DNA from 3 places in the Paenibacillus sp. R14(2021) genome. Region 3 is predicted to be linked to each of the others. Evidence: a T-box and tRNA genes for the amino acid it is inferred to sense, from the RefSeq annotation. Region 3 holds a T-box; the other regions hold tRNA genes.

Region 1 (9,645 bases), 2.6 Mb from region 3:
GGTTTGACCGTCGTAGATGGTGCCCGGCACGCCCCAACCCTTGAAAATGTATCCGCCTTCCTTGACGATCGTCAATCCAAGCACATCCCGCACGAATGGAGATCTCGGACTTTGGTCAATGGCGTCCTGACCCGTCAGCATCAAGTGTCCGCCGCCGTTCAGGTAAGCCGTCAAGTTGGCCTGGTCTTTGTCGGTAATCAGCTTGGCGCCATTAATGGTCCCCGCCGTCCCAGTGAACCAGATAACGATGTCGTGCCCCTGCAGCTTCTCAAGCGGCGGTCCTTCAGATTTCTCGTCCTGCGTCGTGAAGGTTTCGTACGAATATCCGGCTTTCTGAAGCAGCCCTTCGTAGACCGCCATCGGATCGCTTTCCCAATCTGTCGGTCCGACGCCGCCGCCTATACTGCGCTGACTGTCGTTTACGAGCAGGATGGTCGGCGCGGCGCCGCCTGCAGGCTTGAGGAAATTCATGGCGCGGTCGAACATGTCCTGCCGCTGGCCGGCGTATAGCGGATCGCTAATCGGAATTTCTTCAAACCCGATGCCGTTGTAGTAGGCTTTATAGGTGCCGTTATCGATTTGGGCAGCATAGCCGGCATTAATGTCTGGCACCGTCGAGATAATCAATTCAGACGGCGCGGCGACGTCAACGGACGATTGGCCGATCGCGTTGTTCAAAGCCAAGCTGCCGAGGATATCGACGCCGGTCACCGACAGCATGTTCGGACTCGCGTAGGAAGCCGGATACACGGGATCCAAGTCCGTATTTAAGATCTGACCGAAATTGCCCATGCTTTCGCCCGCCGGAGCGACGAATAACATGTGGGAGGCGTTGATGGCATCCTCGACCAGCTTGCTGCGGTATTTGTACACAATGCCGAGCGTGGCAATCTTGACGCCGTGAGACTCGGCATAGTGGATCGCATTTACGACATCCGTGAAGTAACCGCCATCCGGGGAAACGACCTTGAGCGGCATGACGTTCACATTGGGCGCGACGCCGGCAATGCCTTCACTATTGTTCATCGCTGCGGCGATTTGACCGGTAACCGTTGTACCGTAGAGGTCGCTCAGACCGTCGCTCGTATCGAACAACGTGTTGTCGCCATGAATGAAGTCCCAGCCGTTCACGTCGTCGACGAGACCATTGTCATCATCGTCGATACCGTTACCAGGCGTTTCCTTGTCGTTGGTCCAAATTTGACCAGCCAGATCGGGAACGTCGATTTTGGCACCGTTGCCGATGACCGCTATGGTGACGTCCTTGCTGCCCTGGGTGATTTCCCAGGCTTCCGGCAGGTCCATATCGATATCAGGCGTACCGCCGGGCACTGCACCATCATTAAGCACTTGACCAGTGTTATTCAGAGCCCATTGCTCGTGGAACAGCGGATCGTTCGGTATTATCGGCGAACCGACCGCAGCCGCGGCGCCTGCGGAGGAACCGACCGGGGCATCTGCAGCCGCTCCGGCCGCTTCTTCCGCCGGACGGAACGTCTGCGGATTCAGCGCAGAGGACACCTTGTAATCAGGTTCCGCATAGAGCACGTTCGGATCCTTCAGCAGCTCTTGAATGACGCTATGTACATCGGTGCCGGCCGCGAGCTTCAGCAGCTCCGCATGCGGAACGGACAGCGAGCTGGCGCCAATAATTTGCGTGGAGAGCGACTCGGTAAATGCGGAAGCCGAGTCCGTCCGATATTTCACGATGACACGGTCTGGAGCATACACTGGTGTTTCGGACAACGGGCTTGCGAACGGAGGAAGCGCGGCAGAAGCTTGCTCCGCGGCTTGCGTATTCGAGCTGTTGTGAATTGTAGGATCAACAGCCGCATGCGGCTCGGTCCATTGGCTTTTTCTTATGGGATCGTTTGACTGAGATTCCATGGCTAAAGCAGGTGTTACCACTCCAAATGCAAGCAGCATAGAAAAAAGAGCAGAAGCCATTTTCTTACTTTTTCTAGTCAAGCCTTGTCACCTCTTCACCGAATTAGTTAAATAGGACCGTGAATGAATACCTATTTACCACTTAATAGAATTACATGATTGCGAAGCTATTTCATTCTGTTCCCGCCGTGCTGTACCACCTCTCTATCTATATCTTCCAACTAGTTAATAAGTCTACTGCCTAAATACCTACTTACCAGTTGATAAAATAACGCATCTCTAGCTCGAAGCGGAGCTTGTCGCAAGAACTCGAACCCATGTCACTATTTATGACACGGCTATCCAAATTATGAGAAGATTATATAATCTCTTAATATTTCGAGTCAATAAATATATTATTTTAAACTTTCGTGAAAATAGTATAGCAATTATAAAATTTCGTGTTATATTGTATTACGTATAGATTTTTCATTCCCCTATTTAACCAGTTTTTAGCCCTCTAGAAAATAGCCATATACCTTGTTATCGAAGTCTCTTATTCAGCATCAGCTCCTTCAGAATTGTGTTTATGCATCCCTCTGCGGCGAGCACGGTATGGCCGTCTCATCCCCTTTTTCCTATCTTTTTATCGTATTCATTCACTTAGTGAAGCACAGACTCTATTGGGCTCTATTTAACATGTGATTCTTGCGTATCTCTGACACCAAAATCCGAAATAGATATATCAGAGCGAGCACTAGATTTACGCAGCTGACCATTAGCGGTGAGCCGTTTGCCGTACAACTCCCCTGCCTATATAGGCTATCTCTGATCCGCACAGCCAGCTGGCTCGTTATTTTGTATACGGACGATACTAAGGCAGAGAACGCAAAAACCACATCCTCGAGCGGATGTGGTTTTCATGGTGGAGCCGGACTTACTTCCTATTCGCTACGCTACTTTTTCGGTTTCCCCTGCCCTCTCTGGGCTTTCGGCAATTGCTTTTATGGTTTCATCTTCGATTTTGAACGCGCTTATTTCCTGGTACAGCCTTTGCGATAATTCATTGATGTCGACCGCTTGGCGGGCAATATCGCGAATCGCACCGTCCTGATGCAGACTGGAAGCATTCACTTCCTGAACTGCCGCCGCTGTTTCTTCCGCAATGGATGCTACGTTTTGAACGGCTTCGGCGAGCGTCGCATTTCTAGCCTGGGTCGTATCTGCCTTGTGATGAATTTGCCCGATCTGCCTGCTGATTTCCTGAATCGATTGATCGATTACAGTGAAGGAGAACAGCGTTTCCGATACTTTATGATCCTGTTCCTCCAAGCTTGCTTTCGTTTCCAGCATATGAGTTTGGAACGTTTCCATGCCGGAATGTAATTCGCCGATCATGATACCAATATGTACGGATGACTCCTTTGTTTGCTCCGACAGCTTCCTAACTTCGTCGGAAATCACCGCAAAGCCTTTCCCATAGGTCCCCGCCCGAGCCGCCTCGATAGCCGCGTTCAAAGCGAGAACATTCGTTTGATTCGATACTTCCGTAATGGAATTCGTGATTTTCGAGATTTGGTTCGATAACTCGGTCAGTCTGCTTAAAGCCTCATACACCTTGCCAATCGAATCGCGGGAGAACTCGGAGGCTCTCTTCAATTCGGTAACAGCCGCAGCTCCTTTGCGGGTATTCTGATTGGCCTCATTACTTGTCGTCAGCATAGCTTCGGTATATGCCGTGATCGCATGGATTTCCTGGTTCAGCTCCTGAATCAGTCCGGCGCTTTGTTCCGTTTGCCCAGCCTGCTGCTCTGCGCCTACGGAAATTTCCTGTATGGTCTTTACGATATCTTGGTTCGAATTGGCGGTAATCGAAGAGGATTGTTGAAATGAGCGCGAGTAAGCGGAAAGCGAAGATGCGACGGCAAGCGTTTGCTGAAGCATGTCCCGCACTCTGTTCACCATGTGATCGAAATGATGGCTCAGGCGGCCTAACTCGTCGTTAGAAGAAGAGTTGATCTGATGCCTCAGGTCTCCATCGGCGATCTTCCGCAGCGCCGATTGCAGCTTGTTCACAGGGAGCAAGAAGGAACGGATAAGCAGGAACGCGACCACAATCGTGAATATAAATACGAATACCGCCGCGTACACGGAAATCGACATCGTCTGGTTCAGCAATGCAAAAGAATGGCTCTGCGCCTGCTCGGCATTGTCGGCAGCGGCCGTATATAATTGTTCATTGTCCTTCAGCATCGTTTGGTTCAACGCAATAGCCTTCGTATGCAGCTCGTCGATTTTATCCAGAGCAGCCATGGGATCCAGATCTACATCGTTCATCGTATCCACCAGACCGTCAAAGTAGGCCGTATACGCCTTACCCTGACTTTGCAAGCCTTGCAATTTTTGATAGGAATCCGTATCGGCCGCAAACGTAATCAATGCCATTTCGGCAAACAGCTGTTTTTTCTTCTCTGCAAAAGGATCAACGGCTTCCAAATCGCTTGATTTGGCCAAGTTGGTTTCCAAACCGTTCATTTCTTGCAGCAGCTGCGTGATTTTAGCCACCGTGATACGGTTCTCCATCTCCGCTTTTTGCGTTTCCATCGATACTTCTACCAGCTTCGTTTTATTGCCTTGGTAAAGAGCCGTTCCCGCAAAGAGAAGAGCAATGGCAGCGAAACTTAAAATCAGCTTCCATTTCATCGACAAATATACGACATTTCGCCACATAATGACATCCTCCAATAGGTCTGTTTAACTAGAAGTTTATGACTTGGGTATTAAATGCCTATCATTTTTATGTAACGGAGATGTTAAATATTTCTTCTAGTGGGCAAAGGTCCGATTTGATCGAATTAGATATATTGCCTATGGAGGCCCATGCGCATCGCGGGTTGCTCGTTGATCTAGACAAGCTCGGAGATACCGCGGCAATCGCCAAGACTGGTGTACCGATTAACGACAGCAGCTGGACGTGGAAAGATTTTATGGATGTGGAACAGCAATTGCGGGAAAAGGGGGAGTTCAAGCAGCATTGATGTAGCGCAGTCGGTTGCCGATGCGTCTGCCGACAGCCGCGGATTCCCGATCAACAAGAATGCTTACGACATGCAGGTGGACAAGCTGAAACAATCGGGTACGATCCATGGAGTGGCTGTGTGGACAATGAAAAGCTGGATGTGTTGAAGGGGAATTTAACGGGAGCTGTTCACTGGGTCAGAACGCCTTCGAAAATAAACGAAACGATTATAAATGAAGCCAGAGCCTTCTTCTGCGGGTCAGAACACAACGGGGCAAACGTCAACGCTCATTGCAAACAGAATCGACCTCATTCTGAACGAATAGCCGATGAAAACAGACAGGCCGGGGCAAACCTTAAAGCGTCATGGCCTGTCCGTATCGCGCCAGATACGCTTCCTTCTCTTTATAGTCCGGCATAATACTCCCTACCAATCTCCAGAATGACCGATCGTGATTCATATGCGCAAGATGGCATAGCTCATGAATAATGACGTAATCGATGACCTCGATCGGGGCCATGGCTAGCCGGTAGTTAAACGTTAGCTGCTTCTTCGAGCTGCAGCTTCCCCACTTCGTGCTGGACTCGACAATTTCAATCGATTTAGGCGTTACTTTCAGCTGCTTTTGATATATTAGAATACGTTCCAAAACAACCTTCTTGCAGCTTGCAAAATAAAACTTTTTCAAACGCTGTCTAAGTTCTTCTTCATTCCGTGCCGTTGTATTAATTAAATCACTCAAAAGGCAATATTGCCCCAGGTGGAGGAACTTGCCCTCCTCTTGATAATCCTTCATCTGCAGCGCCTCACGGGCTTTCTCAAGCCGATCCAGTTGTGCCGTAATGGCCTGTCCGTGCTGTCTTACTGCGCGCAAGATCTGCTCGTCGCTTGTACCGTTGGGGGCCTTCACCGTAATGAACCCGTTAGGCTCGATATGGATGGAAAGCTTCTTCCCAGCGCCGTATGCGACATGAACGTCAATGGTTCGCTGCTCAAGTTGAATCTCCATAATCTCCATCTTTTCTTTTGCGTATTAATAAAGCTATTGCGGGATTCTTCAATTCTAACGCTCTGTTTATCAGGCGTCTACCTGGCGGTACGCAGCAACCGTAAACAACAAGAAGCCTTTCATCCGGATGGATAAAAGGCTTCTGTTAAATAGGAAAGCGGGTGATGGGAATCGAACCCACACCATCAGCTTGGGAAGCTGAAGTTCTGCCATTGAACTACACCCGCAATAATAAGGATATGGTCGGGATGACACGATTTGAACATGCGACCCCCTGGTCCCAAACCAGGTGCTCTACCAAGCTGAGCTACATCCCGCGATCGAAAACAAAACATTCAAGGCGCCACCCAGATTCGAACTGGGGGTGAAGCTTTTGCAGAGCTTTGCCTTACCACTTGGCTATGGCGCCATGATGGAGCGGAAGACGGGAATCGAACCCGCGACCCTCGCCTTGGCAAGGCGATGCTCTACCGCTGAGCCACTTCCGCAGATGGTGCGGTCAAGAGGACTCGAACCTCCACGTCATTGCTGACACTAGAACCTGAATCTAGCGCGTCTGCCAATTCCGCCATGACCGCATATGTGATTGATGGTGCGGTTGATGGGACTCGAACCCATACGCCTGGTGGGCACTACCCCCTCAAGATAGCGTGTCTGCCAATTCCACCACAACCGCATAACAAGAAAAGTGAGCCATGTAGGACTCGAACCTACGACACCCTGATTAAAAGTCAGGTGCTCTACCAACTGAGCTAATGGCTCAAATAAATGGCTGGGGATCTAGGATTCGAACCTAGGGAATGACGGAGTCAAAGTCCGTTGCCTTACCGCTTGGCTAATCCCCAACATAAAGCTTTTGGTTTAGTTAATATGGGGCGACCGATGGGAATTGAACCCACGAATGCCGGATCCACAAACCGGTGCGTTAACCACTTCGCCACGATCGCCATATAACAACTAACAACATTCAATTGGCAGGGGCAGCAGGAATTGAACCCACACTAACGGTTTTGGAGACCGCTGTTCTACCCTTAAACTATGCCCCTAGGTAAGAAAAGTGGTGGAGGATGATGGATTCGAACCACCGAACTCAGAGAGAGCAGATTTACAGTCTGCCGTGTTTAGCCACTTCACTAATCCTCCATGATGGTGCCGGCGAGAGGATTCGAACCCCCGACCTACTGATTACAAGTCAGTTGCTCTACCAACTGAGCTACACCGGCAAGTTATTCCATTATTGCTTGTCTAAAATGGTGGCTCGGGACGGAATCGAACCGCCGACACGAGGATTTTCAGTCCTCTGCTCTACCGACTGAGCTACCGAGCCGTACTTGGTTATAATGGCGGAGCCGACGGGATTCGAACCCGCGGTCTCCTGCGTGACAGGCAGGCATGTTGGGCCACTACACCACGGCTCCACATTATAATTCTCGGCTCACACCGAAGGTAATTGGTTGCGGGGGCAGGATTTGAACCTGCGGCCTTCGGGTTATGAGCCCGACGAGCTACCGGGCTGCTCCACCCCGCGTCATTGTAAACATTTATGGTGGAGGCTGACGGGATCGAACCGCCGACCCTCTGCTTGTAAGGCAGATGCTCTCCCAGCTGAGCTAAGCCTCCAGAAAGAAAGATGAAGATGGTGACCCGTAGGGGACTCGAACCCCTGTTACCTCCGTGAAAGGGAGGTGTCTTAACCACTTGACCAACGGGCCTGATCACGATAAAAGTTCTGGCGGAGAGCGAGGGATTCGAACCCTCGATACGCGGTTAACGTATACACGATTTCCAATCGTGCTCCTTCGACCACTCGGACAGCTCTCCAGAAATGGCTCCCCGAACAGGACTCGAACCTGTGACAACTCGATTAACAGTCGAGTGCTCTACCAACTGAGCTATCAGGGAATAGGTTGAACAATCTTGGTGGAGCCAAGCGGGATCGAACCGCTGACCTCCTGCTTGCAAGGCAGGCGCTCTCCCAGCTGAGCTATGGCCCCAAAGGGAATGGTTGGCCTTAGTGGACTCGAACCACCGACCTCACCCTTATCAGGGGTGCGCTCTAACCAGCTGAGCTAAAGGCCAATAAAAAACCCACTACGAGGTGGGTGTACCTTCAATCTATGTAAAGATGACACCCTAAAAACTGAATATGATTTCATGCAAAACAATTAGCTGGTTGTCTCTGTGAAAGACGTTAGGATAAGCCCTCGACCGATTAGTATTCGTCAGCTACATGCATTACTGCACTTCCACCTCGAACCTATCAACCTGGTCGTCTACCAGGGGTCTTACGAATTGGGAAATCTCATCTTGAGGGGGGCTTCACGCTTAGATGCTTTCAGCGCTTATCCCGTCCGCACTTGGCTACCCAGCGGTGCTCCTGGCGGAACAACTGGTACACCAGCGGTGCGTCCATCCCGGTCCTCTCGTACTAAGGACAGCTCCTCTCAAATTTCCTACGCCCACGACAGATAGGGACCGAACTGTCTCACGACGTTCTGAACCCAGCTCGCGTACCGCTTTAATGGGCGAACAGCCCAACCCTTGGGACCTACTTCAGCCCCAGGATGCGATGAGCCGACATCGAGGTGCCAAACCTCCCCGTCGATGTGGACTCTTGGGGGAGATAAGCCTGTTATCCCCAGGGTAGCTTTTATCCGTTGAGCGATGGCCCTTCCATTCGGTACCACCGGATCACTAAGCCCGACTTTCGTCCCTGCTCGACTTGTAGGTCTCGCAGTCAAGCTCCCTTATGCCTTTGCACGCTGCGAATGATTTCCAACCATTCTGAGGGAACCTTTGGGCGCCTCCGTTACATTTTAGGAGGCGACCGCCCCAGTCAAACTGCCCACCTGACACGGTCCCTGTACCGGATTACGGTACCAGGTTAGAACTCCGATACGATCAGGGTGGTATCCCAACGTTGCCTCCACCGAAGCTGGCGCTCCGGCTTCTTAGGCTCCCACCTATCCTGTACAGATCGTACCAAAGTCCAATATCAAGCTGCAGTAAAGCTCCATGGGGTCTTTCCGTCTTGTCGCGGGTAACCTGCATCTTCACAGGTATTAAAATTTCACCGGATCTCTCGTTGAGACAGCGCCCAAGTCGTTACGCCATTCGTGCGGGTCAGAATTTACCTGACAAGGAATTTCGCTACCTTAGGACCGTTATAGTTACGGCCGCCGTTTACTGGGGCTTCGGTTCATAGCTTCGCCTTGCGGCTAACCACTCCCCTTAACCTTCCAGCACCGGGCAGGCGTCAGCCCGTATACTTCGCCTTACGGCTTCGCACAGACCTGTGTTTTTGCTAAACAGTCGCTTGGGCCTTTTCACTGCGGCCCCCTCGGGCTATTCACCCTACCGAGGCACCCCTTCTCCCGAAGTTACGGGGTCATTTTGCCGAGTTCCTTAACGAGAGTTCTTCCGAGCGCCTTAGCATACTCTGCTCGACTACCTGTGTCGGTTTGCGGTACGGGCACCTTCACCTGGCTAGAGGCTTTTCTTGGCAGCCTGAACTCATGACCTTCGCTACTGCAATTTTCGCTCCCCATCACAGCCCAGCCTTATCGATGTGCGGATTTGCCTACACATCAGCCTCACTGCTTGGACGGGCATCCATCAGCCCGCGTCACTATCCTTCTGCGTCACCCCATTGCTCGTAACGGCTTACGGTGGTACAGGAATATCAACCTGTTGTCCTTCGACTACGCCTTTCGGCCTCGCCTTAGGTCCCGACTTACCCTGAGCGGACGA
Region 2 (9,645 bases), 1.2 Mb from region 3:
GCCGTAAGGCGAAGTATACGGGCTGACGCCTGCCCGGTGCTGGAAGGTTAAGGGGAGTGGTTAGCCGCAAGGCGAAGCTATGAACCGAAGCCCCAGTAAACGGCGGCCGTAACTATAACGGTCCTAAGGTAGCGAAATTCCTTGTCAGGTAAATTCTGACCCGCACGAATGGCGTAACGACTTGGGCGCTGTCTCAACGAGAGATCCGGTGAAATTTTAATACCTGTGAAGATGCAGGTTACCCGCGACAAGACGGAAAGACCCCATGGAGCTTTACTGCAGCTTGATATTGGACTTTGGTACGATCTGTACAGGATAGGTGGGAGCCTAAGAAGCCGGAGCGCCAGCTTCGGTGGAGGCAACGTTGGGATACCACCCTGATCGTATCGGAGTTCTAACCTGGTACCGTAATCCGGTACAGGGACCGTGTCAGGTGGGCAGTTTGACTGGGGCGGTCGCCTCCTAAAATGTAACGGAGGCGCCCAAAGGTTCCCTCAGAATGGTTGGAAATCATTCGCAGCGTGCAAAGGCATAAGGGAGCTTGACTGCGAGACCTACAAGTCGAGCAGGGACGAAAGTCGGGCTTAGTGATCCGGTGGTACCGAATGGAAGGGCCATCGCTCAACGGATAAAAGCTACCCTGGGGATAACAGGCTTATCTCCCCCAAGAGTCCACATCGACGGGGAGGTTTGGCACCTCGATGTCGGCTCATCGCATCCTGGGGCTGAAGTAGGTCCCAAGGGTTGGGCTGTTCGCCCATTAAAGCGGTACGCGAGCTGGGTTCAGAACGTCGTGAGACAGTTCGGTCCCTATCTGTCGTGGGCGTAGGAAATTTGAGAGGAGCTGTCCTTAGTACGAGAGGACCGGGATGGACGCACCGCTGGTGTACCAGTTGTTCCGCCAGGAGCACCGCTGGGTAGCCAAGTGCGGACGGGATAAGCGCTGAAAGCATCTAAGCGTGAAGCCCCCCTCAAGATGAGATTTCCCAATTCGTAAGACCCCTGGTAGACGACCAGGTTGATAGGTTCGAGGTGGAAGTGCAGCAATGCATGCAGCTGACGAATACTAATCGGTCGAGGGCTTATCCTATTGAACCCTGTTAAGGGGTTCACTTCGGAAACCAACCCTAACATCTTCGCTCAGCTAAGTAATGACCTTCGCAAAGGTTCGTATCCAGTTTTCAGGGTGAAAGTTGCCCGAATGTATTACCGTTCCCTGATAGCTCAGTTGGTAGAGCACTCGACTGTTAATCGAGTTGTCACAGGTTCGAGTCCTGTTCGGGGAGCCATTTCTGGAGAGCTGTCCGAGTGGTCGAAGGAGCACGATTGGAAATCGTGTAGGCGCTAACCGCGTCTCGAGGGTTCGAATCCCTCGCTCTCCGCCAGATCTGGCCCGTTGGTCAAGTGGTTAAGACACCTCCCTTTCACGGAGGTAACAGGGGTTCGAGTCCCCTACGGGTCACCATTTTCTCTGAAATTCCTTCAAGAAAACAGTTGCATTGAGCATAAGAAATAGGTTATAGTATTACTTGTTGCTCAAACATGGAGGCTTAGCTCAGCTGGGAGAGCATCTGCCTTACAAGCAGAGGGTCGGCGGTTCGATCCCGTCAGCCTCCACCATAATGATTTACAATGACGCGGGGTGGAGCAGCTCGGTAGCTCGTCGGGCTCATAACCCGAAGGCCGCAGGTTCAAATCCTGCCCCCGCAACCAATTACCTTCGGTGTATACCGAGAATTATAATGTGGAGCCGTGGTGTAGAGGCCTAACATGCCTGCCTGTCACGCAGGAGACCGCGGGTTCGAATCCCGTCGGCTCCGCCATTATAACCAAGTACGGCTCGGTAGCTCAGTCGGTAGAGCAGAGGACTGAAAATCCTCGTGTCGGCGGTTCGATTCCGTCCCGAGCCACCATTCTTGACAAGCAATAATTGAATAACTTGCCGGTGTAGCTCAGTTGGTAGAGCAACTGACTTGTAATCAGTAGGTCGGGGGTTCGAATCCTCTCGCCGGCACCATCATGGAGGATTAGTGAAGTGGCTAAACACGGCAGACTGTAAATCTGCTCTCTCTGAGTTCGGTGGTTCGAATCCATCATCCTCCACCACTTTTCTTACCTAGGGGCATAGTTTAAGGGTAGAACAGCGGTCTCCAAAACCGTTAGTGTGGGTTCAATTCCTGCTGCCCCTGCCAATTAAATATTGTTGTATGGCGATCGTGGCGAAGTGGTTAACGCACCGGTTTGTGGATCCGGCATTCGTGGGTTCAATTCCCATCGGTCGCCCCATTTTAACTAAACCAAAAGCTTTATGTTGGGGATTAGCCAAGCGGTAAGGCAACGGACTTTGACTCCGTCATTCCCTAGGTTCGAATCCTAGATCCCCAGCCATTTTATGCGGAAGTGGCTCAGCGGTAGAGCATCGCCTTGCCAAGGCGAGGGTCGCGGGTTCGATTCCCGTCTTCCGCTCCAATTTTTTATCTGGCGCCATAGCCAAGTGGTAAGGCAGAGCTCTGCAAAAGCTTTACCCCCAGTTCGAGTCTGGGTGGCGCCTCCACAAATTTATACAACATGTGCCCTTAGCTCAGCTGGATAGAGCATTTGACTACGAATCAAAAGGTCAGGAGTTCGAATCTCTTAGGGCACGCCATTAAATATGCCGGCGTGGCGGAATGGCAGACGCGCGCGACTCAAAATCGTGAGGGAAACCGTGGAGGTTCGAGTCCTCTCGCCGGCACCAATTTAAAAATTTCAGCGCTGTATGTACATTATGTACATACAGCGTTTTTGCGTTCTAGTCTTATATTTCAATTTTGTAAAAGGGTGGGGTGTAGATGGTGTTGAATCAGTCAGCAGCCATTCAAGATGAGATTGTTGAAACGTGTCCGCTCTGCGACACGGATGTTCCGAAGAATAAGCAGTTTATGATTTGGCAACCGTGTTCATGATGACTTTGTCCATGATTCCGAAGGTGCTTTCATATTTATATATACATATGTTTACTATGAATCGCAAAAAGAGATGTATTTGGCTGACTACTCGAGCGCAACATTGAGCGGAACGGAAGCTATCATTGGGTTGAACGATACAAATGGTATGGCCGCCAGGCATTTGAGTTCGCCTTACATCGATTTGTTTTAAATCAGCATGGAGGAATTTCTTTAGAGCGGTTAAAACAACGGTGAGTGCGTTGTCCCTCCTTGAGAAGGAAAGAATCAAAACGCGTAGGGCTCCTCAAAGGATCAAGATTGCATTATACGCATCCGCCAACCGCCAATAGGCTTGAATTTTTGAATCATCATTAGATAACAACACCGCAAGTAACATTGAGTATGGAACGTGTACAAGCAATAGAAGCGGAATTGACAGCAGTTGAGCCGACAATGCAACGACGTTTAATCGAGGCTTTTCATGCTGCTCTAAACGAATAAAACACGTTCAAAAGAGGATGAATTTATTTCTTCGTCTAAATAGGCGGAGAAATTAAAAAATTACTAAAGCTTATTTTGTCTGCAGGTCAGTGGTTCTGCAGACTTTGTCAACTAGAGATGTGTCGAAGAGCAGTGAAAGGTACGATAGGAAACACGGATAGGTATAGGCAAGTAGAGGCTAGATGTGTGTTGAGAGGGCTGAACTGCAGTCGTAGCTCATAAAGGAGCAAGCAGGTACAACCTGAATTAAATAGGTGCAAATGACGTTTGAGTCGTGCAGCAAATGCTTTTTATGCATGTGTTCGGTCTTAGGGTCTGCTAGCTCCCCGCCTGAGGTCTAGGGCTAAAAACCGTCGCGGGTCCGTTTTGAATCATGGCAAAACAACCTACAATAAGGACATAAGCAAGAAACGAAACAACGGCAAGGCAAGCAACGTAAGAAACGAATAACAGTAACTTATAGAAAGGCGGTGACTGAACAATGAACGGAAAAAATGCACTTGGCGCGATACTGGTATTGGTCGGAGGACTTATGGTCTTGAAATTCCTGCACATTAATCTGGGAGGCATCATTGGTTTCTTGATGCCCTTCATCCTGATCGGACTCGGCGTTGTCGGCGTAAAAAACAACAGCAAAATAATCGGAGCCGTGTTGATCGTTGTGGGCGGACTTATGCTGCTCGGCAAACTGGCTGGTATTATCACGCTTCTGCTGGCAATCGGCTTGATCGTTTGGGGCGTGTCTTATTTCAAAAATCGTCATAACCGCGTCTAACATACAACAGTGATCGTCATTGAAGTTCTGGAACGGAGGAGGCTTAAATCATGAGCATTATGCGAAGAGTGCGGGATATGACAGTCGCTACGCTAAACGAGCGATTGGAGAAAGCGGAAGACCCAGTGAAGCTGATCGACCAGTTTCTGTGGTCCACAAGGGAAGAAATTATACAAGCAGAGAAGCTGTATCAACAGTGTCTCGGTCACAGCAATCATCTCAAAGTACAGTGGCTGCAGGCGGAGCAGTTAAAGGAGAAACGCGAGCAGCAAGCCATCATTGCCCTTAAAGCCGGCGAAGAACATGTCGCCCGCATCGCGCTGATGGAGAAGGCAGCCAGCGAAGAGCGCGCTAATCAATACCATGAGCTCTACGAGCAGGCCGCGGTGAGCGTGAAGGATCTAGAGGAACAGCTGCGCGAGCTGCGCAGCGAATATCAAAGCGTCTACGATAAACGGGAGTATTTTGCGGCACGAATGGAGTCCCTTCGTCTGCAGCAGCGGCTGAACCAACGATATGCCAATGGCGGTGTGTATAACAGTTCACCGGGCCAACAGCCTTCCGGCATGTTCCGCAAGCTGGAAGACCGGATCAGCGACCTAGAGCTGGAAGCACGGAGCTTACGCGATTTGCGCAAAGCGGGGCAAGAGTTTCTGACCAGTGCAGGACAAACGATGCAATCCGTTATCGAACGGGAGATGGAGTCGCTGAAACGTAAACTGCAGCAGGAAGGATGGAAATCGTAATGAAGAAACTGTATCGGTCGCGCCGCGATAAAAAACTGTTCGGCTTATGCGGCGGACTTGCCGAAATGTTGAACGTCGATGCGACGCTGCTGCGGATTCTTCTTATCGTCGTGACTGTCTTTACAAGCGGAGCATTGATTCTCGTTTATATCTTGGCAGGTTTAGTCGTGCCGAAGGATCCATACGGCGGTTATGGTCCCGGAGCAGGTGGATTCAATGGCGGATGGAATAACGGTCCCTATGGAGGTGGCCAATACGGAAACGGTGGAAACGGTCCGGGTCACGGACATGGAAGCTCCTACGGGAATTCCACAAATCCAGGACCGATGAACAATTGGCAGCATCCACCCGCTCAGACCCAGGCACAACCTGCCTCCAACATTGATGCGATGATGGAAGACTTGGAGAAACGCGCATTGAAGAAAGAAATCGAAGAGCTTCGCGCCAAACTAGCGAAACACGAGAAGGGAGAGTTTTAAACGATGAGTATTTTCAAACGTATGAAGGATATGACGAAAGCTTCCGTACATGAGCTCTTGGACAAAATGGAAGATCCGGTTGTCATGCTGAATCAATATCTCCGCGATATGGAGGCAGAAATTCACACAGCGGAGTTGACGGTCGCGAAGCAAATGGCCAATGAGCGTCGTATGAAACAGCGCCTGGACGAAGCGGAAAGAGGCGGCGTTGACCGCGAAGGAAAAGCCGAAACTGCACTTCGCGCTGGTCAGGAAGAGCTTGCACGCAAACTGCTGGAGGAGAAAATCTTCTTCGATCAAAAGACTGCGGAGTACGCCGAACTGCATGCGAGTGCAAAGACTCAGGCCGAGGAGCTGATGAACCAGCTGCATGGGATGAAGGATGAATACTACCAGCTCCGCAACAAGCGCAATGAGCTCGCAGCCCGCGCGCAAATGGCCAAAGCCAAGAAACAAATGGCACAGGCAGCATCTGTACATTCCATCGAAAGCGGCAGCGCTTCACGCGGTTTCAGCCGTATGGAAGAGAAGATCATGCAGCTGGAAGCAGAAGCGGATGTCATTCGAGGACCGTTCGGAACGTATAACGCTCCTTCCGCAGTAAGCACAGTCGATACGGCAAAGCAATTGAAAGTCGAAGAGCAGCTGCAAGCACTTAAAAGCAAGCTGAACCCGCCATCAGGCGAATAAGTCCACTCCAACAGCTGAACAATATGCCCATTTGGTCGATGCGAGTAAGCGGCATCGGCCACTGGCATGTTTTTACGCGTTTACATAAGGAAGGGGGAGGGCCGTGAGCGAGCATTCGTCCGTGCCGAAGCAAGAGCCGTTAGAAACTCAAGCTGACAGTTCGGAGACGGTTGTGGCAGAGCGGGGCCAATATCCAGTTTACCGCAATGACGGGGTACCGCCGCCCATTCAGGCCGAGAAAAGAAGAAATGCTGCGGAAACGGTGCTGTGGTTATTCGTCATTCTTGGATTAATCGTACTGGTGCTGCAGGGAACCGGCTATGTTAAGCTGTTTGCGCTGCAAAGCAAAGCGGCGCTGATCGGGTTGACGGTCATTGCGGTTGCGCTTGTGCTCGCTGCCGTTTACAGTTATTTACAAGGGATGAAGCTCCGTGCCGCACTTAAGCGGCTGACGGATCAACAACGGCGTAAGCGTCAACGCGTGACATTGCCCGCAGAGGGAAGCAGCAGGGCGGACACGGAAGCGTTGTCCGAGGAGGACGACGTATGGACGGAGCAGGTGCGTTTCTCGGCTGTGATCGAGGAGCGGGAACGTCTGGCCCGCGAGCTGCATGATGCTGTCAGTCAGCAGCTGTTCGCGATTTCGATGACGGCAACGGCTGTCAGCCGTACGCTGGAGAAAGACTGGGAGCGCGCAAAGCGCCAGGTACAGCTCATTGAGGAGATGGCATCCGTGGCGCAATCGGAAATGCGCGCGCTGCTGCTGCATTTGAGACCGGTGCATTTGGATGGCAAGAATTTGAGTCAGGCGCTTCATAGCCTGATTGAAGAATTGAAACAGAAGGTACCGATGGCGATCACGCTGGAAGCGGATGCGACGATCAAGCTGGATTCGGAAGCAGAGGATCATTTGTTTCGAATTGCGCAAGAGGCGTTCTCGAATGCGCTGCGCCACTCCAAAGCGGATCAGCTCAATATCTATCTGCAGCATGCGGGTCCTTACGTCCGGCTGACCATCCAGGATAACGGAAGCGGGTTTAATTTGGAAGAGAAGAAACAAACGTCCTACGGCTTACTCACCATAGAGGAACGGGTCAACGTGCTCGGGGGCTCGATGAAGCTCATTACTTCGCCGGGCAACGGAGTCGTTATCGATATCCGAGTGCCTTCGGCCGTATAGGATGGAGGAGGAATTTCACCGAATGGAAGCGATCGAACGAATGGAAAGCATCGAACAACCGATTAAGGTACTGCTTGTGGATGACCATGAAATGGTACGTATCGGCCTTGCGGCCGTACTCCATACAGAAGACGGCATCGAGGTCGTCGGAGAAGCCAGCAATGGCATGGAAGGAATTCGTCTGGCGCAGGCTTACCATCCCGATGTGGTGCTGATGGATCTGGTCATGGAAGGCATGGACGGGGTGGAAACGACTCGGCGGCTGCTTGAATTGTATCCGGATTGCAAAGTGATCGTGCTGACCAGCTATCTCGACGACGGCAAAATGTATCCGGTTATTGAAGCGGGGGCGTTTAGCTACCTGCTCAAAACGTCCCGCGCAAACGAAATTGCCGATGCGATACGCGCAGCGGCAAGAGGGCAGTCCGTGCTAGAATCGCAAGTGGCGGCAAAAATGATGAATCGTTTCCGCCAGCCCAAGGCTGAAGCCGTTCGGCCGCTGCATGAGCAGCTGACGGACCGGGAGATGGATGTCCTCAAATGCGTTGGCAAAGGCTTGTCTAATCAGGAAATTGCCGAGGAGCTGTTCATCGGCATTAAGACGGTTAAATTCCATGTAACGAATATTTTTGCCAAGCTCGGCGTGGATGACCGGACGCAGGCTGCTATCTATGCGCATAAGCACGGGCTGGCGGAGTAGCCTGATAGAGAGAGCCGGTGCAAAGCGAGTCTTTTGAAGTAATGGCCATAAGCGGTTGGAATTAGACAAGAGCTTTGCTTCATACATTAGCCCGAAGGGGACCCGAAAGAAGGACACTTGGCGAGAAGTGATCTTTTTTCGGGTCCTTTTCATATCGAGGTTTGGATGAGGGTTAGAATTTCTTTGGCAATGGCTTCATCTTGTTCGATATCGAAGAAGCGTATTCCTGTGCGCGGTTCCGTATCTACAAGGAGTGCGCCGGGCCAACGAACGGCCAGTAGCGGATTGCTGAGCGCAAGAAGCGCAGCGTCTTCGGGCGACCGGATGAGGATGATTTTGGGGTAAGCTTCCTGCTTAAAGCCTTCGACAAGTACAACATCGATATGCAGCATGTACGCAAGCAGCTCGGAGAGCTCGGCTGCACCTTGGCTGATCAGAGCGCTTCGATAGGCGGAGGAGATTGCGGTGATATTGGCTCCGGCCTCTTGGTGCTTCCATGTATCCGTACCCGGGGTATCCATAGCGAAATCATGGGCGTCATGTTTAATTGTACCGACTGTATAGCCGTTTTGCTTCAGGTGCTTTGTCAGCTTCGTGAGCAGGGTTGTTTTGCCGCTGTTCTTGTAGCCGACGATTTGAAGCACGAACGGGCTTCTGCGGCGATGCACGTCAGAGGAAGGCTGATGGCCCGGTAGATGAGATAGCATGGCAAATGTACTCCTTCAGTAGAATTGGGAGGTTTCGTGTCCGCTGGACATGCGCTTAGTATACCATATGAAGGTATCGCGGCATTGCCGGTTTCTGGTACAATGGAACGATAACGTGAGATGGGATCGGAGGAAGCATGAACGTGGGGCAGCTGCAAGGGGAGGCACGGTTTCGCAGGCAGGCTATCAAAGTAGACGATGCGATTCGTCTCATAATCGAAGCAGCGAAGCCTGGGCGGATGGAGTCGGTGCCGCTCCGGGAGGCCGGAGGCAGGCGGTTGGCAGAGTCGATTGCCGCGACGACGGACTGGCCGCCTTTCGCGCGGGCCGGACTGGACGGATTCGCCGTCCGCAGCGCGGATACCGCGCTGGCATCGCCGGGCTCGCCGGCGGTGCTGCGCGTCATTGACACGGTCGCCGCCGGCGAGCTTGCCTCGGCGGCCGTAGCTCCGGGCACTGCCGTCCGCATCATGACGGGCGGCGCCGTGCCCTGGGGGGCGGACGCCGTCGTCATGCTGGAGCAGACGGCGGACGCCCGGCTTGACGGGCAGCCCGCGGTACAGGTGAAGCGCACCGCCGAGCCCGGGCAGAACATCGCACCGCAGGGCGAGGAGTTTCGCTGCGGCAGCGTGCTGGCGGAGCCCGGCGTGCGGCTGCGGCCGGGCCACGCGGCATTGCTAGGCACATTCGGCTATGCCCATGTGCCTGTATATGCGCGGCCGCGCATCGCGGTGCTTGCGACCGGGGCGGAGCTGCTGCCGGTCGAGGCGCCGCTTGAGCCGGGCCGCATACGCGACAGCAACAGCGCGATGGTCGCCGCGCTCATCGAGCAGTACGGCGGCGTGCCGGTGCTGTGCGGCCGCGTGCCCGATGAGCCGGCAGCAGCGGCACGGGCCATCAGCGACGCGCTGGCGCAAAGCGATCTGCTCGTGACGACCGG
Region 3 (9,645 bases):
AAAAGGTATCGCCGGTGAAAACTTCATGGCCCTTCTTGAGAGCCGTCTGGACAACTTGGTATACCGTCTTGGTTTCGCTAACTCCCGTGCAGGCGCACGTCAACTGGTTTCGCACGGTCACGTTACTGTGAACGGCAAAAAAGTCGACATCGCTTCGTACACGGTTTCCATCGGTGATGTAATCGGCCTGCGCGAGCGCAGCCGTACACAAAAATCGATCAAAGAAGCTTTGGAAGGCCGCAACTTCCTTCCAAACTACCTGGAATTCAACGACGCATCGCTTGAAGGTAAGTTCCTTCGTCTTCCTGAGCGCGCTGAGCTTCCGCAAGAGATCGACGAAAAACAAATCGTCGAGTTCTACAGCCGTTAATAAGCAAGAGGTGCAAAGCATATGCTTTGCATCTCTTTTTGCGTTCTACTAGGATTGCGTATCAGTCAGCAGACGCTTCGTCATGTCAGCCGCCGATGCAGACGCTGCGGCAGCCGCTTCAGACGCGCCAATCGCTCCTTCAATTGCCGATGCAGCTGTTGATTTTGAAGTAAGTCCTCTTACGAAAGCGTTCAGGTCAATGCCGGAAACGCTCTTCAGCATCTCTGGAGCCGTCGCCATAAGCGACGTGACATAATTGCTGAGGCGTGCCGCCCCTTCGCCATGGCCGGTATCCACGACCGTCAGTTTATCTATTGCTCCAATCGGCGCTGCCACTTTGCCGGCAAGCTCGGGAAGCATCTTCACGATGATGTCGAGAACCGCCGCTTCGCCGAACAACTCGAACGCGCGGGCAAGCTTTTCTTTTGCCTCGGCCTCTGCAAGACCGCGCAGTCGGATGACATCGGCCTCCGCCGTTCCTTTGGCGCGTTCGGCATCCGCGATTGCCAAGCCGTCCAGCCGTTTCTGCTCTGCATTTGCTTTCGCTTCCGCTTCGATCTGGTACTGTGCGGCGTCGGCTTCACGCATCCGCTTTGCTTTATCCGCTTCCGCCGCCTGCTCGACCGCATAGCGGTCCGCATCCGCTTTCTTCTTTACTTCCGCGTCATACTGCTTCTCGCGTCGCAGAATTTCTCTGCCCTCGAGGTCGATCTCCCGCTCCTTGCGGACGAGTTCGACCTGCATCTGCTCTTCAACCACCCTTTGCTTCGCGCGGGCCTCCTGAATTGCGTACGCTTGGTCCGCTTCTGCTTTCGCCGAATCCTGTTCCTTCTTGAAGGAAGCGACCTTCAGTTCCTTATCCTTCGAAGCTTCAGCGAGGTTCGTATCCCGGAGCAGTTCGGCCTTCTGCCCTTCCTCTTCGGCTCTAGCCTTCTGAATCCGGGAATCCCGTACGGCTTCCGCCTCGGCAATGTCTGCGTCCCGCTTGACGGCTGCGATTCTCGGCTTGCCGAGCGCGTCGAGATATCCATGCTTGTCGCGCAGGTCCTTGATCGTGAACGACACGATCTGCAAGCCCATTTTCTTCAGATCCCGCGCCGCGACGCCCTGCACTTCCTGTGCGAATTTATCCCTGTTGCGGTACACTTCCTCCACGGTCATGGAACCTAATATAGCGCGCAGATGACCTTCTAGTACCTCTTGCGCTTCCATCTTCAGCGATTCCGTCGGTTTGCCGAGGAACTGCTCTGCAGCCGTTGCTACGTCTTCAACCGCACCGCCGATTTTAATGATGGCAACGCCATCGCAAATGACAGGAACACCTTGTTCCGTGTACACTTCGGGCGTTGAGACATCCAGCTTATGCGATAACAGCGACAGAAAGTCCGCTTTCTGAAATATCGGAAGTATGAAAGCACCTCCGCCTCGGACGATTTTGTTCTTGCGTCCGGAATCGTCGGACGTGATGTTCCGGCTTCCCAGGAACGAGCCCGTGACGATCATCGCTTTGTCCGGTCCCACCGTCCGATATCTAGCCCAGAAGGCCAAGCCAAGCACGACCAATACGCCGACAACCGCAGCAGGAATAACAAGATAATCTGGCATCATGTACACGTTCTCCTCTCGTTTTTACAATTCGAGCTCCAGCTTGGATACGAGGAGCGTATGTGCGTCGATTCGAACTACGACAACACGGGTGCCCAATGGAATCAAGACGCCATCAAAGCTTGCCGCAATGTGATAGGTGAGACCGGCTAAGACTTTAACGGATACTTCGCCGAAGCCTGCAGCAGGGATGGGGACAGTAACTTCGCCGATTGCGCCGTTCAACTCCTGCATAGAGTAACCCGTCGAATTCTCGCTTCTCTCCATCGGCCTAACATAGAGGATGTAGATGCCGGCCGCCGCCATGCAGCCGCACAGAATCGCAAGCAAGATAACGATTGCGTTCCCAAGCGAGGTATGATGTTCCAACAGCAGCCCTGCTCCGCCGAAGACGGTAATACCGCCTACGATTGCCATCGGCTGCAGGATGGGATGACCATCCAGTGACAGGAAATCCAGCATTCCATCCAGCGCCAAGCTGAGCCAATCCCCCAAAACAACACTTACGACCGCAAATAAAATTCCACCGATCAGACAGCCTAAAAATACGCCTTCCAGAACCCTCCCTCCTCTCCTGTATCAAATTCCAATAATTTGAAGCGCATCCGGTATTTATTACGCCGCTCCTGCACTAAAGTTTCGCTAGCGAAAATCGTAACTGAACCTGCCGTATCGACGATTCATTCCGAACGCAAATCATCTGCGATGACTTACGAGACAACACCTTATTTGGTGTAAGCTCATAAACGCGGTACCATGCGGCATAATCGGACGACCGGTTTCACCGCCAACAGAAAGAAGCCTGCCGGCGCAGCGGTGCGCACAGCAAGCTTCTCGGCGGCTATTGTTAACGGAGCACGATTCTCGCGAATTTACGTTTGCCGACTTGAATAATGTCGCCGTCCGCGGGTGCAATCTCGGCCGTCCAATCTTCTACCTTCTCTTCGTTGATGCGAACGGCCCCCTGCTCGACGCTGCGTTTCGCTTCGCTGCTGGATGCCTGAAGAGCGAGCGTCGTAAGAAGCCTCAGAATGCCGATTGACCCGCCGTCCAAATCCGCCGGAGACAGAACGACCTCCTGGATGTCGCCTGGCAGCGCACGCTTCTGGAACACGGTAATAAAATGCTGCTCTGCAGCCGCCGCGGCCTCTTCGCCGTGGTACATGCGAACGAACGTGCGGGCAAGCTCCATCTTCACATCGCGCGGATGCAGACTTCCGTCTTCGATTCCGGTCCGCAGCGCCAGCAGCTCGTCGTCACCGAGATCCGTCGCAAGCTCGTAGTATTTGAACATCAGCCCGTCTGGAATGGACATCGATTTGCCGTAAATTTGGTTCGCTTCTTCGTCGATGCCGATATAATTGCCGAGGCTCTTGCTCATTTTGCTGACGCCGTCCAAGCCTTCGATGAGCGGTGTCATGATTGCGGCTTGTGCGGATTTGCCGTACTCCTTCTGCAGCGTGCGGCCCATGAGCAGATTGAACTTCTGGTCTGTTCCGCCAAGCTCTACGTCGCTCTCCAGCGCTACGGAATCATAGCCCTGCATCAGCGGGTAGAAGAATTCATGGATGCTGATCGGCTGTCCCGTCTGATACCGCTTCGTAAAATCATCCCGCTCCAGCATACGCGCAACCGTGACTTTGGCAGAGAGTGCTACCACATCCGCGAAGTTGAGCGGGCTAAGCCATTCGGAATTGTAATAAACCGTCGTCTTCGCCGGATCGAGCAGTTTGTAAATTTGCTTCTTGTACGTCTCCGCATTGCGTTTCACGTCTTCCTCGGTCAGCTGTCTGCGCGTCTCCGATTTCCCTGTCGGATCGCCGATCCGGCCCGTAAAATCACCGATAATGAGCTGCACCTCATGTCCGAGCTGCTGGAATTGTCTCAGCTTATGAAGGACGACCGTATGTCCAACATGAATGTCCGGTGCCGAAGGATCAAGCCCCAGCTTTACTTTTAGCGGCTTGCCTGCAGCCACGGATTGAACAACCTTTGCTTTCAGTTCTTCTTCAGGCACGATTTCAACGACGCCGCGGCGGATGACTTCCATTTGGCGTTCAACTTCCCGCTGCTGCGCGGCACTTAACTGCTCCCATTTCACCATACTGGCACCACTCCTGTCCGGAAAATAAAAAAATCCCTCTCGTCCTCAAGGGACGAGAAGGATTTGCTCGCGGTACCACCCTCGTTAGAGCCGCCGGCGCTGCGCACGATGTACACAGCATGACCGCCAATACGGCTCTCACTTCATTAGATAACGGATATCATCCGGAAACAGACTACTTGCGTGCTTTCCCGTTACAGAGGAAGCGCGGTTCGTCCGATCAGCTCAAGGCGGTAATTCGAATTGCGGCACGTACCGGTTTGCACCACCACCGGCTCTCTGAAATCGCCCCTCCGCAGCTCTACTGAAGCCTGTCAATGCGTTCACATATTCACTTTTCTTGTTACCACTTATAACACAAGAGACGGTTTGTAGTCAACGGGCACAGGAACCAAGATTGGAGAATTAGGAGATTATGGAGATGGTTGGGTATATTCGTCGGTCACCTACTCCAAATTCTCTGGTGATTTATGCTATAATAACTCTGTTAATTCGGAGGAGGCTAATCATCGTATGGATCAAGACCGTCAACAGAAAACAAAAGGATACAGCAAATGGCGGACTTTTGGTATCGTGACGCTCGTAACGTTCAAATGGCTATTTATTTTCGGGATATTGATCGGATTGTTTGCCGGAGCAGCCGTTGCTGGCTACGTGGCATCCTTCGTCAAAGACGATCCTATTCGCCCGCGCACAGAGATCGAAGCCAAGATCAACGAGAATGCGATTACGGGCTTTGTCTACTTTAATGATGGACAAACGCCAGTCGGTCAGCTGCGGACCGAAGAAGACCGCCGATTGATCAAGCGGAACGACATTCCGCAACAGGTCGTCAATGCCGTTCTCGCGACGGAGGACAATAATTTCTATAAACATATCGGCGTCGATTTCAACGGTCTTGCGCGTGCCGTCAAGCAGAAGCTGCTGAACGAAGATACGCAAACCGGCGGAAGCACGCTTACCCAGCAGCTGGCCCGTCAAGTATTTCTCACGCTGGACAAGACGGACAGCCGTAAAGCTAAGGAAATCTTCCTCTCGCTGCGTCTCGAGCGCTTCATGACGAAGGACGAGATTCTGACAGCCTACCTTAATAAAGTACAGTTCGGGACAGGCAACAGCGGTTACAACCTGTATGGCATTAAAGCCGCAGCCAAAGGGATTTTCAACATTACGGATTTGAGCCAGCTCAATATTGCGCAATCCGCCTATCTGGCCGGCTTGCCTCAGCGCCCATCTGCGTATACCGCATTTACCAGCAAAGGCAAGTTTAATCCGTCCGGCTTCAAGCTGGCCGTCGACCGGCAGCATATCGTGCTTATGCGCATGCTGCAGACAGCCCGTATCAGCCCCGAGCAGTATAACGAAGCCATGAGCTTCGATATTAAGAATTCACTTGCAAAGCCAACCGAGAAGGCATACTCGACATTCCCCTTCCTCATGCTTGAATCAGAGCGGCAAGCGGCAGAAATTCTGCTCATGCAGAAGGATCCAAATCTAAGCCAAGAAGACGTAAGGAAGAAAGAGAATGCACCGCTGCTTGAAGATGCGCGCGAGCATCTGCTGCGGGGCGGCTATCATATTTACACGACCATTGATAAAAAGGTATACAATTCCATGCATAAAGTCGGCGCCGATCCTAACAACTTCGATTCGGACAGCAAAGAGAAAGGGATGGAGCAGACCGGAGCCATCATGTTGGATCATAAGACAGGCGCTATTCTAGGCATGCTGGAAGGCCGCGATTTCTATACGGAGCAGCTCAACCACGCCACGCAGATGACGCGTCAGCCCGGGTCCACGATGAAGCCGATCGCCGCGTATTTGCCGGCCATCGACAAAGGACTCATTCAACCGGCAAGCGTCATCGATGATTCGCCAATTGTCATGAAAGATGGTCAGAAGGGCTTCCATATTCCGATGAACGTTACGAAGAAGTTCTACGGTCTGGTAACAGCCCGCGACGCGCTCAATCGTTCTCTGAACATTCCGGCACTCAAAATCTTCAATCAGAAGGTCACGATTCCGGAAGCATGGAAATTCGCCCGCAAGCTCGGCATTACGTCCATCAAGCCGGAAGACGAATATGCGCAAACCGGCGTAATCGGGGGCCTCAGCATCGGCGTTTCCGTCGAAGAGCTCACGAACGCATACGGCGCAATTGCAAATAACGGCGTATTCAACGACGCCTATATGATCAGCAAAATTACCGATGCCGACGGAAATGTCGTCTACGAGCACGAAGCCAAGCCGCTTCGCGCGTTCTCGGAGCAAACCGCATTCCTGATGACGGATATGCTGCGCACCGTCATTTCGGATCCGCGTGGATCCGGTCACAGCATTATGTCGCTGTTCAAGAATTACGGCAAAGTTCCAGTCGTCGGCAAAACAGGTTCCACGCAAAGCTACGGCGATGTCTGGTTCATGGGCTTCTCGCCGGACATTACGCTTGGCGTATGGGTTGGTTACGAGAAACAGATTTACTCCCTCTCCAAGGAAGGAAGAAACCGCGCCCGGATCGTCTGGTCTCAAATCATGAACGAGGTTACAGCCGAGCGGCCGGAGTTATTCAAGACCAAACATTTTACGATGCCATCAGGTATCGTAAAATCAACCGTATCCAGTGTGAGCGGCAAGCTGCCAACAAGTCTTACCCGCAGCGAGGGCAAGCTGGTAACGGATTGGTTCAACCGTAAATTCCTGCCGAAGGATTCTGACGACGCACTGGTCAAAATGGCCGTCATTTCCTATAACGGCGTAAACTATATTCCGCAGCCGACAACGCCTTCAGATATGGTCAAGGAGCAGACCGTTGTTAAACGGGAGAAACCGCTGGATGAGCTTATGCAGGAAATCGAAGCCGCACAGGCCAAGCTTCCGCAAGACAGCCGCAAGCCAATGAGCGTGTATTTGCCGGAGGATGCGGATCGGGATGCGCCTTCGATCGTCGATCCGCGAGTCGACGACGGCAGCGCCCCGTCTGCACCGGCAAACGTTAGGATTGAAGCGGTATCCTCCGCCAGCGCCTATCGAATTTCCTTCTCGGCTGCACCGCAGAAGGATGTCGTCGGGTACCGGTTATACCGCGCCGTTAATGACGGGCCGTTCACGAACGCTGGCAGCCCGGTTATGACAGGACAAGAGACCAAGTTTATCAACTATGCCGGAGCTGGAATTTACAGCTACTATGTCACAGCCGTAGACGTCGCCGGCAAAGAATCAGCGCCGAGTATAATCGTTTCCTCGAGCGGCAGCTATACGCAGCAATTGCCGGATACCAAGCCGGGGAAAGGCAGCGACGCAGACGACATTACGACGCTGCCGGATACGGGAGCACCGCAGGGAACGGATACAGGCCTTGCCGCCCCCTCCGCACCGATGAATATCTCCGTGTCGGGAACAGAAATCGGAATTAAACTGACTTGGTCGGATAATGCAACCTCCGAACAAGTCACGCAATATAACGTTTATTACAGTACGACAAGCAACGGGAAGTTCAAAAAAATCGGGTCAACGAACGAAGCGCGGTTTGAGTACGTATCCCCGCTGACCAGCGGCTACTTCCAAGTTACCGCGGTCAACGATACCGGTGAATCGGCAGCTTCCGAGCCAGTCAGCATTCAATAAGCACGGCAAAGAACCGTCCGGCCCATCGCAATGATGGATACCGGACGGTTCTTTGCTTGCCGCTTGCCGCTTGCCGCTTGCGCTAGTCTTCGATTGTCGACAAATCGCCTGTCGGCAAGTTCAGTTCCCATGCCTTCAGCACGCGGCGCATAATCTTGCCGCTGCGCGTCTTCGGCAGCTTATCTTTAAATTCGATTTCTCGCGGCGCAGCATGCGCGGAGAGGCCTTCTTTTACAAACTTCGCAATATCGGTCTTCAGCTCTTCCGACGGCGTATAGCCTTCACGGAGCGCTACAAACGCTTTGATGATTTCACCGCGCATCGGGTCTGGCTTGCCGATGACGCCCGCTTCGGCGACAGCCGGATGCTCGACCAGCTTGCTCTCGACTTCGAAAGGACCTACGCGCTCCCCTGCTGTATTGATTACATCGTCAATACGGCCTTGGAACCAGAAGTATCCGTCCTCATCGAGATATGCGGAATCTCCTGAGATGTACCAGCCTGGAATACGGAAATATTCATCGTATTTCGCCGGATTATTCCACACTTTGCGCATCATGGACGGCCAAGGCGCTTTAATGGCCAGATTGCCCATTTGGTAAGGTGCCAGCTCATTGCCGTTGTCGTCGATAATGGCCGCTTGCACGCCTGGGATTGGCTTACCCATCGAACCCGGCTTAATATCCATGCTCGGGTAGTTGCAGATGAGCTGGGCGCCGGTTTCCGTCATCCACCAGGTATCATGAATCCGCTGGTCATAAACTTTAAGTCCCCAGCGAACAACCTCGGGATTAAGCGGCTCGCCGACACTGAGCACATGGCGAAGACTGGAGAGGTTGAACTGCTGCACCACATCGTCGCCTGCGCCCATCAGCATGCGGAAGGCCGTCGGCGCACTGTACCATACGGTAACGCCATAGCGCTCAATCGTCTTATACCAGTCCTGCGGACTGAAGCGGCCGCCGCGAATAACGTTCGTCGCTCCATTCAGCCACGGCGCGAATATTCCGTAAGAGGTGCCCGTCACCCAACCTGGGTCGGCCGTACACCAGTAGACATCATTCGGCTGCAGGTCCAGGACGACCCGGCCCGTAAAATAATGCTGAATCATGGCATTCTGCACGTGAAAGACGCCTTTCGGCTTGCCGGTGGAACCGGATGTATAGTGAATCAGCAGTCCGTCTTCGCGGCCCAGCCACTCGATATCGGCCTGCTCCGAGGCTGCTGCCATTTCGGCTTTGAAATCGACGATGCCCTCGCCCGGCTGAACGTCATCTCCGTAGACGATGATATGCTTCAGGTTCGGAAGCTCGCTGCGCGGAATACGCGAGAGCAGCGCCGGCGTCGTGACAATTGCGACTGCGCCGCTATCCTGCAAGCGGTCTCTTACGGCTGTTTCCATAAACGCTTCGAACAGCGGGCCGACGACAGCGCCTACCTTCAATGCGCCCAGCAAAGCAAAGTAAAGCTCAGGTGTGCGCGGCATAAAAATAAACACGCGTTCGCCTTTCCCGATACCCAAGCCGCGAAGCACGTTCGCAAAGCGATTGGATTGCTTGGAGAGCTCTTGGAACGTGTAGGACTCGTCTCTGACGGCATCGCTATAATAGAGTGCAATTTTGTCGCCCCGTCCTTCTGCAACATGACGGTCGATTGCTTCAAAGGCCATGTTGACCTTACCTGTTTCGTGCCAGGAAAACTGCTGTTCAAGCTGTTCAAAACTGAATTGTTCATAGGTTTCTTCGTAGTTCGTCATGTTGGAGCCGGATGCCGCTGCCGGTACCCGTTCTTGATGCATATTCAACATTGTCCATCATCCTCCTACCCATTGTACGACCATGTTTTCTATGTCCATACGAATACGCTTACAATTATAGCATGCCAGATGTTGTTGGACCATGCTTTTCATTCCAACTTTTTTTTGCTATAAGTAGGTTAGAAC

Evidence for each region. A T-box is a leader RNA that pairs with one kind of tRNA and senses whether it is charged. The one in region 3 lies ahead of tyrS (tyrosine--tRNA ligase), so its partner is inferred to be a tRNA-Tyr.
Region 1: it has a tRNA-Tyr gene. The T-box ahead of tyrS (tyrosine--tRNA ligase) is inferred to sense a tRNA for this amino acid. The anticodon was not compared.
Region 2: it has a tRNA-Tyr gene. The T-box ahead of tyrS (tyrosine--tRNA ligase) is inferred to sense a tRNA for this amino acid. The anticodon was not compared.

What each region holds. Positions count from the first base shown of each region.
Region 1 covers NZ_CP080269.1:4,336,350-4,345,994, reverse strand. The annotation lists gene KXU80_RS20320 (S8 family serine peptidase) at 1-1,968, opposite strand, end outside; gene KXU80_RS20315 (methyl-accepting chemotaxis protein) at 2,818-4,596, opposite strand; gene KXU80_RS20310 (hypothetical protein) at 4,635-4,904, shown strand; gene KXU80_RS20305 (M48 family metallopeptidase) at 5,242-5,895, opposite strand; tRNA gene KXU80_RS20300 (tRNA-Gly) at 6,052-6,122, opposite strand; tRNA gene KXU80_RS20295 (tRNA-Pro) at 6,136-6,212, opposite strand; tRNA gene KXU80_RS20290 (tRNA-Cys) at 6,234-6,304, opposite strand; tRNA gene KXU80_RS20285 (tRNA-Gly) at 6,309-6,383, opposite strand; tRNA gene KXU80_RS20280 (tRNA-Leu) at 6,387-6,473, opposite strand; tRNA gene KXU80_RS20275 (tRNA-Leu) at 6,486-6,571, opposite strand; tRNA gene KXU80_RS20270 (tRNA-Lys) at 6,585-6,657, opposite strand; tRNA gene KXU80_RS20265 (tRNA-Gln) at 6,665-6,740, opposite strand; tRNA gene KXU80_RS20260 (tRNA-His) at 6,767-6,842, opposite strand; tRNA gene KXU80_RS20255 (tRNA-Trp) at 6,868-6,941, opposite strand; tRNA gene KXU80_RS20250 (tRNA-Tyr) at 6,954-7,038, opposite strand; tRNA gene KXU80_RS20245 (tRNA-Thr) at 7,043-7,118, opposite strand; tRNA gene KXU80_RS20240 (tRNA-Phe) at 7,147-7,222, opposite strand; tRNA gene KXU80_RS20235 (tRNA-Asp) at 7,237-7,313, opposite strand; tRNA gene KXU80_RS20230 (tRNA-Met) at 7,347-7,423, opposite strand; tRNA gene KXU80_RS20225 (tRNA-Val) at 7,440-7,515, opposite strand; tRNA gene KXU80_RS20220 (tRNA-Glu) at 7,533-7,607, opposite strand; tRNA gene KXU80_RS20215 (tRNA-Ser) at 7,626-7,716, opposite strand; tRNA gene KXU80_RS20210 (tRNA-Asn) at 7,722-7,797, opposite strand; tRNA gene KXU80_RS20205 (tRNA-Ala) at 7,814-7,889, opposite strand; tRNA gene KXU80_RS20200 (tRNA-Ile) at 7,898-7,974, opposite strand; rRNA gene KXU80_RS20195 (23S ribosomal RNA) at 8,088-9,645, opposite strand, start outside.
Region 2 covers NZ_CP080269.1:2,957,286-2,966,930, reverse strand. The annotation lists rRNA gene KXU80_RS13860 (23S ribosomal RNA) at 1-1,090, shown strand, start outside; tRNA gene KXU80_RS13855 (tRNA-Asn) at 1,214-1,289, shown strand; tRNA gene KXU80_RS13850 (tRNA-Ser) at 1,295-1,385, shown strand; tRNA gene KXU80_RS13845 (tRNA-Glu) at 1,391-1,465, shown strand; tRNA gene KXU80_RS13840 (tRNA-Val) at 1,545-1,620, shown strand; tRNA gene KXU80_RS13835 (tRNA-Met) at 1,637-1,713, shown strand; tRNA gene KXU80_RS13830 (tRNA-Asp) at 1,747-1,823, shown strand; tRNA gene KXU80_RS13825 (tRNA-Phe) at 1,838-1,913, shown strand; tRNA gene KXU80_RS13820 (tRNA-Thr) at 1,942-2,017, shown strand; tRNA gene KXU80_RS13815 (tRNA-Tyr) at 2,022-2,106, shown strand; tRNA gene KXU80_RS13810 (tRNA-Trp) at 2,119-2,192, shown strand; tRNA gene KXU80_RS13805 (tRNA-His) at 2,211-2,286, shown strand; tRNA gene KXU80_RS13800 (tRNA-Gln) at 2,313-2,388, shown strand; tRNA gene KXU80_RS13795 (tRNA-Gly) at 2,395-2,469, shown strand; tRNA gene KXU80_RS13790 (tRNA-Cys) at 2,481-2,554, shown strand; tRNA gene KXU80_RS13785 (tRNA-Arg) at 2,571-2,647, shown strand; tRNA gene KXU80_RS13780 (tRNA-Leu) at 2,656-2,737, shown strand; gene KXU80_RS13775 (LiaF transmembrane domain-containing protein) at 3,910-4,203, shown strand; gene KXU80_RS13770 (PspA/IM30 family protein) at 4,254-4,949, shown strand; gene KXU80_RS13765 (PspC domain-containing protein) at 4,949-5,428, shown strand; gene KXU80_RS13760 (PspA/IM30 family protein) at 5,432-6,118, shown strand; gene KXU80_RS13755 (sensor histidine kinase) at 6,222-7,298, shown strand; gene KXU80_RS13750 (response regulator) at 7,321-7,998, shown strand; gene mobB (molybdopterin-guanine dinucleotide biosynthesis protein B) at 8,148-8,705, opposite strand; gene glp (molybdopterin molybdotransferase MoeA) at 8,843-9,645, shown strand, end outside.
Region 3 covers NZ_CP080269.1:1,754,655-1,764,299, forward strand. The annotation lists gene rpsD (30S ribosomal protein S4) at 1-370, shown strand, start outside; gene KXU80_RS08390 (flotillin lipid rafts scaffold protein FloT) at 419-1,975, opposite strand; gene KXU80_RS08395 (NfeD family membrane protein) at 2,000-2,533, opposite strand; gene tyrS (tyrosine--tRNA ligase) at 2,823-4,076, opposite strand; T-box leader at 4,125-4,406, opposite strand; gene KXU80_RS08405 (transglycosylase domain-containing protein) at 4,593-7,703, shown strand; gene acsA (acetate--CoA ligase) at 7,786-9,510, opposite strand.